One region of the Salinicoccus sp. RF5 genome, then DNA from elsewhere that is predicted to be linked to it. Evidence: a T-box and tRNA genes for the amino acid it is inferred to sense, from the RefSeq annotation. Region 1 holds a T-box; the other holds one or more tRNA genes.
The links. The T-box of region 1 lies ahead of LLU09_RS01235 (valine--tRNA ligase). A T-box ahead of a tRNA ligase gene usually reads a tRNA of that ligase, here a tRNA-Val.

Region 1 (3,646 bases):
AGTATCCATTCGTCGGCCAATGATTTTTCACCTTCGAGATTGATGTCGTCCATGCCGAAGTCCTCGCCGATGTTCATCAGGCTGAAGCGCGAGGCGTTCCAAATTTTATTGATGAAGTTCCAGACGGATTCGACTTTTTCGTCGGAATATCTGAGATCGTGTCCCGGTGTTGTTCCTGTGGACAGGAAGTAGCGCAGGGCATCTGCTCCGTATTTTTCGATGACATCCATCGGATCGACACCATTGCCGAGGGATTTGGACATCTTCCGGTTCTGCTCATCCCTCACCAGACCATGGAGCAGTACATCATCGAACGGATTCTCACCTGTATGCTCAAGGGAGGAGAAGATCATCCGCGCCACCCAGAAGAAGATGATGTCGTACCCGGTCACGAGTACATTGGTCGGGAAGAACTTCTTCAGATCTTCCGTCTCTTCAGGCCATCCCATCGTGGAAAATGGCCATAGTGCGCTTGAGAACCATGTATCCAGCACATCTTCGTCCTGGACCCAGTTGTCTGCGTCCGCCGGCGGTTCCATGCCGACATGCATCTCTCCGGAGTCTTTATGATACCAGGCCGGAATCTGGTGTCCCCACCAGAGCTGGCGGGAAATGCACCAGTCGCGGATATCTTCCATCCAGCGGCGGAATGTCGCATCGAAGCGCTCGGGTACGAAGTTGATCGCATTATCGGAATCCTGATTGTCCAGGCTCTTTTTGGCAAGGTCGTCCATCTTGACGAACCATTGTGTGGACAGGTAGGGCTCGACGACAGCTCCGCTGCGCTCGGAATGTCCGACCGAGTGGATATGCGGCTCCACCTTGATCAGGTAGCTTTCCGCCTCGAGATCCTTGACCAGTGCCTTGCGGCATTCGAAACGGTCCATGCCTGCATATCTGCCTGCAAGGTCGTTCATCGAACCGTCCTCATTCATGACATTGATTCGCTTCAGCTCGTGGCGTTCGCCAAGCGCAAAGTCGTTCGGGTCGTGTGCCGGCGTCACCTTCATCACACCGGTACCGAATTCCATATCGACATACGGATCTGCGATGATCGGCAGTTCCCGTTCCATGATCGGCAGCGTTACGGTCTTGCCGATGTACTCCTTGTAGCGGTCATCGTCGGGATGGACGACGATCGCCGTATCACCAAGCATCGTCTCCGGGCGTGTCGTTGCGATTTCAAGATGATTGCCGTCAGGGAGCGGGTACTTCACATGATAAAAGTTCCCTTCAACTTCCTTATGGATGACCTCGATGTCACTCAGGGCAGTCTGTGTTGCCGGGTCCCAGTTGATGATGTATTCACCGCGGTAGATCATCCCCTTGTTGTACATGTCGACGAAGACCTTCCGCACCGCTTTCGACAGGCCTTCATCCATCGTAAAGCGTTCCTTGTCATAATCGAGGCCCAGGCCGAGCTTCTCCCACTGGCTGCGGATGAAATCGGCATACTCCTCCTTCCAGTCCCATGCACGTTCAAGGAATTTTTCCCTGCCGAGCTCATGACGGGTGACGCCCTGCTCGCGCAGGCGCGCTTCCACCTTCGCCTGTGTGGCGATGCCTGCATGGTCCATGCCGGGCAGGTAGAGGACCTCATAGCCTTGCATGCGCTTCATGCGCGTGATGATATCCTGCAGTGTCGTATCCCAGGCATGGCCGAGGTGCAGTTTCCCCGTCACATTCGGCGGCGGAATGACGATGGAGTACGGCGGCTTGTCTGAAGACGCATCGGACTTGAAATATCCGGCTTCCACCCATTTTTCATATTTACCTTCTTCAACCGTTTTTGGATCGTACTTCTTGGACATTTCCATAACATTCTCTCCTTTAGACAAAATAAAAAGCTTCCTGTCCATGACTATAGGACGGAAGCTCCGCGGTACCACCTAGATTCAGCATGAAATGCTGCACTCGAGACGATTAACGCTCATCCCACGTCAGGCCCTACTTTGGTTCAGGACTGATCTATGCAGACTACTTTCATGGCATACTTCGGCATGTTCACAGCATCCACATGCTCTCTGTAACCCGTACACCACTACTCTCCTGCCTTCATCTATTGCATTAATTTTATAGTATTCCAACACCCGGGCGCTGTCAAGCCCCATCATCCGCATGCTGGCGCCGGCGCCTGTTCCGCCTCAGAAGATAGTTTATGAGGGGGGCGATGATCAGGAGGATGAAGAAGATCCTGAATATGTGATAGCTGGAGATCATCGCCGTGTTCGCCCCCATTTCAACAGCTACGATGATGATCTGTCCGATGCCGCCGGGTGCCGCACTCAGGAACAGATCGGTGAAATTATGGTCTGTTACGAGCAGGAACATCAGCACGATGCCCATCGTCCCTGCAATCACCAGTACATTCTGTATGAACATGGCGGCGATCATCCGGCTGTTCAGCTGGGTGATGAGCGCCGACAGCTGGACGCCGATCCGGATGCCGAAGAACAGCTGTGCTGCATACATGAACTCCGTGTCGACCGAAAATGTATAGTCCGTGGCCATGTTCCAGCCGAGTATGGCCAGCATCGGCCCCATCATGAATGGGACGGGGAACTTCAATTTCATCAGTATGAGGATGATGACGGGAACCGCTGCAATGATCCAGAGCATATCCCATGTCACGACTGAGAGGAGGGGTGCAGCAGTTTCATTCAGTTCAGAAGTTCCCTGCCCTTTCGTGAGGCTCGCGATCAGCGGTACGAATATGACGACGAGTACGATGCGGGACATCTGCGTCATCGTGACGAGCAGCAGATCTGCACGCTTCTCCTCCTCTGCCATCACAATCATCTGTGACAATGCCCCCGGAATCGAGGAAAGGACCGCCGTCTCCATTGTACAGCCGGTCATCTTCATGAAGAACCGCGCCAGAATCAGGCTCAGAATGATGATGAACAGTGAAATCAGGATGATGTTCATGTAGTCGTCTGCCATATCACTGAGTGTCTGCAGAGTGAAGGCGGATCCGATCTCCGCCCCGATGATGACGAGGCCGACGTTGCCGAGCCATCTCGGATAATGGAACGCCTTCGTCACCAGCCTGTAGAACAGGACTGTTGCCATCATTGCTCCGAAAAGCCATGGCAGCACCATGCCCACCCACTGGAGCAGGGCAGACAGGACGATTGCAGCGATGAACAGGAAGACCAGGTTCATATATTTCATCGGACCTGCCCCCTCCCCTTGATTATTTCGGAATCCAAAACAATATCCACGCATAATGCAACCCCGCCCAGTATCCACTGCTGCGGGGTTGTATCAGGATTCATTCTAGTTGCCTTCAGAGGTCTCTTCCTCTGAATCCCCAGATCCAGAATCCTCTTCTGTAGTTTCTTCCTCTGAATCACCGGATGCGTCCTCTTCAGTACTTTCCTCTTCTTCAGATCCTTCTGAACCGGAGCCTTCTTCCGTGCTCTCCTCTTCAGTCATCCCCTCTTCCTGTGTCTCCTCTTCTCCGGAAGTGGTCGATGTCGAACCATCCTCTTCATCTCCACCGCCACTGAACTGGTTGATGATCAGTGGAAGAATCAACAGGACGATGACGATTGGAATGATCCACATGAGCGGGTTCTTCTTGTTGTCCTCTTTGTGCTCGATCATTTCCCTGTTCTGACCTTCGATGTAGACTTTATCTTCA
Region 2 (3,646 bases), on a different contig from region 1:
GAGCGCCCAATGGAATACAGGACCAGGAACGTTATGGACAGGATTCCCCAGTTGCCGAGCGCAAAGCGTTCCGTATCGAAAAGGACCATCAGTACGAATAGCAGCGTGAAGGAGATTGTCCCGATATAGGAGAAAAGAATCAATGCACGTCTGAGACCAAGGTTCTGGGCGTATCTTACACCGAAGAAGACGATGAAAAGGCTAGGTATCAGGATGATCAGGCTGAATTGTCCGCTCAGGGCGAAATTGCCCATCAGGATGCCGAACAGCATGACCTGCACCACCTGCTGGTTCATGAACATCGCTGCGAACTTGTCGGTCGCAGCAGATAGGACGAGCATCTGGAGCGCCCTGTTGCGCTTCAGTACAGGCCAGTAGTCGCGGAACCGCGTCTTGACATTGATATCTTCAATACCATAGAATTCTTTCCTGTCCTTCCCCCATATCGCCACTACCGCCAGCACTGTGAAGAGTGCTGAGATGGCCGCAAAAGTAAAGGAGAGTTCCGTGAAGTAGGCTTCGGTGAAATCTCCATATTTACCGATCATGTACTGGGAGGCATAGAGCTGACCGAATGTGAATAGTGAAAGCGAGAATATCGCATCAAAGATCGAAAACAGCGGCCGCTGTCTCGGATGATTCGTCAGAACCGTCTGAGCTGCCCGGGTGACAGTCGTCTGCATCGTATAGCCGATGATGTAGAAGAACTGCAGTATGATGAATATGATGAGGTGCAGACTTTCCGGAAACAGGTGGATGACATTGAACATCAGCAGGAATGTCAGAATGAGTATTGCATTCCCAAACACCATGATTGGCCGGAATTTTCCGAACTTCGTCTCGGTCTTATCGATGATGAAGCCGATCAGCGGATCGGTGATGCTGTCGAACACCCGCATGAGTGCAAGTATCGTACTGACGACCATCACCGTCAGCCCCGCAACGCCCGTCGCATAGTATGTGACAAACCCCATACCGAATAGGAATAGGTTCGTCGCTGTGTTGTTCAGTGCAAAGGCACCAATCTGCCACAGTTTCGCCGTATGGTACTGCTCCCTTGAAAATTCACCTTCAATTCTTGGTCTCGCCATGATCTTTGCTCCCCTTTTTGCGTTGGACATAATTTAGAAACAATTAATTTATACGATAAACTAATTATGTTTAGAATATAGCATAATTTAAAAGCGCTTTCAATGTATTATATGCAATTATCTGAAAAAGCTATGGTAGTTGATTTTACAAGTAAACTAATTTAGCGACATATAACAATGAAACATGGCATCTTAACTAATTCCGTTCATCATATTTCAATAAACATATATTGAGCAGCCGTCATCCTGATGGCATTGCCTGCCCACTGAAGCAATAAATGACAAAGATGAGGAGATGGAGTAATAGACAATAAATGACGGTCTTCATAGCCGTAGAGAAGTCTGATATCACCAAGGAAAAAATAATTCCCGGAATCGTCATTTGGTTATTGACAATTCCGGGATAACATTGTAAATTTGAACATGTAGTTTTTAAATCGTGATCCATCAGACAGGCACTTGTACATCAGGTGTTGAAATTATTGTTTCAGGGTCCCGACGGATAAATAAAAGTAGGGTCTGTTAGCTCAGCGGGAGAGCACTTCGTTGACATCGAAGGGGTCACTGGTTCGATCCCAGTACAGACCATCCAGCACCACAACGCAAACATCCAGTCAATAGACTGGATGTTTTTTATGTTTTGAATATCAAGTAATAAAACAATAACTTAATTTTATTTCTTTCGCTTATCTCTTATGCTTCCAACAGCCAGTATGTAAGCAGCAATAAACAGTAGCACCATGGACACACTGGTCCAAAAGGTCTCTGCTCCATTGGCTACAGAGGTCCGATACATCAATGCGCCTAGTAACATTATAGTTAAACCAATTCACTTGATGATGAGCACCTCCTCTACTTTACTACATTCAAAGGTTCGTCTGCGTTAGACTACTCGGAATTCTTTTTCTACCTTTTATTTATGCCTGATCAGTATTCTCGAAGCAAGACCCAGTACCGGCAGTTCGATGATGGGACCGATGACGAGGGACAGGGCGATCAGCGGCTGCTCCGGAAATGCTGTAACGGCGATGGCGAGTGCAAGCGGAGAATTGCGTGCCAGTGTCATCATGATCAGACTGACGGATTCCTTCCTGCCGAACCGGAACAGTCTGCCTGCCCCCTTCCCCACTATGAAGGTAATCAGGAAGAACAGCAGCAACGGCGGCAGCAGAAGAATGACGACATCAAAGTTCTCAAGCAGTGTATCGCGTTCGGAAGCGAACATTGCGGTCACGGCAAGTCCAAGAAAGATGACATTGAAGGTGTCGAAGAAGCCCTCCACTCTGCCTTCTGAAGGAAGGAAGCGCTTCGTCAGCAGTGCAAGTAGAAAAGGGATGCCGACCACAAGCAGCACACTCTGTATGATGCCCGGGAATGACAGTCCGGTGCTCTGTTCAAATCCGAAGAACAGATAAAGATAGGCGGGCAGCAGGATCAGCTGCAGAATCAGATTGATCGGAAGCAGCGACGCCGACAGCACCGTATCCCCTTTCGCCAGGCCGGTGAATACAAGGTACCAGTCGGTGCACGGGGTCACTGTCAACATGACGAACCCGACCCATATCAATGGATGCTCTGAAAGGAAGACCATGCCGATTGCATATGCAATGACGGGCGTCCATAAAAAATTGATGCCGAGTGAAACGAGCACGAACTTCACCTTTTTGAATGAAGTGAATATCCGTTTCAATGGCATCAGCAGAAACAATCCATAAAGCATGAGCATGAGGAAGGGAGCGATGAAGGCACCGGCATGCTGTTGGACACTGTCGACGCCGCCCATCGTAACTCCCATAAATATGGCAATGAGCAGAATCAGCGGCTGATATTTTTCAAGCCTGTTCATGGCGCCCCCTATGCCAGCAGATTGGCAATATCCCAGGATTCCCGTTTATAGACTTTGAACATGAAGTACATGAGGACGAGAATGCCGAATTTGAGGGAGTGGTCATCCAGGTGAGGGTCCGCCAGAATGAGGGTATCTCCACTGGCAACATCCTCCTTTACCGTCGCAATATGATATCCATGGAAGTAGACTTCCATATCCCCACTCCAGTTCTCCTCGATGCTCATGAACTGATCGTCAATCCGGCCATCGACACGGAAATGGAGCAGACTGGTCCCCGGCCTTTCCTTGAATACAAGCTCGATGTCATCTGCTACGATGATATATTTTGAAATGTTCATATCCCTGAATTTCCGCTTCTTCAACCCCAGTATCAGTGACTCCCCTTGAGTGGAGGTATATGAATAGGTATTCCGCTTTTCACAATTCCTCAAGGCTGCTTTTTCAACATAACCGACTGGATCATTATGATCATTTTCTATCGCTACCGATTTTCTGTTTGAATCTACGGAAAGCTTGAATTGATATTGCTTCATAACTGCCTCCTCCATAATCTCTCCACCCACCCATGCATATCTCTATAATGTTGAATCTTTTTTCCTCAGCAATGCGACAAGCTCCACGTGTACCGTATGTGGAAAAAGGTCTACAGGCTGTACGCGCTCAAGTTCATATCCATATTCCCTCAGCCATGTGATGTCATCGGCAA

Region 2: it encodes a tRNA-Val, which carries the amino acid that the T-box ahead of LLU09_RS01235 (valine--tRNA ligase) is inferred to sense. The anticodon was not compared.

The regions. Positions count from the first base shown of each region.
Region 1 is NZ_JAJGRC010000001.1:211,297-214,942, reverse strand. It holds gene LLU09_RS01235 (valine--tRNA ligase) at 1-1,817, opposite strand, end outside; T-box leader at 1,862-2,068, opposite strand; gene LLU09_RS01230 (AbrB family transcriptional regulator) at 2,101-3,174, opposite strand; gene LLU09_RS01225 (cytochrome c) at 3,280-3,646, opposite strand, start outside.
Region 2 is NZ_JAJGRC010000003.1:290,966-294,611, reverse strand. It holds gene LLU09_RS10700 (MFS transporter) at 1-1,091, opposite strand, end outside; tRNA gene LLU09_RS10695 (tRNA-Val) at 1,608-1,679, shown strand; gene LLU09_RS10690 (arsenic resistance protein) at 2,005-2,937, opposite strand; gene LLU09_RS10685 (hypothetical protein) at 2,946-3,473, opposite strand; gene rlmD (23S rRNA (uracil(1939)-C(5))-methyltransferase RlmD) at 3,516-3,646, opposite strand, start outside.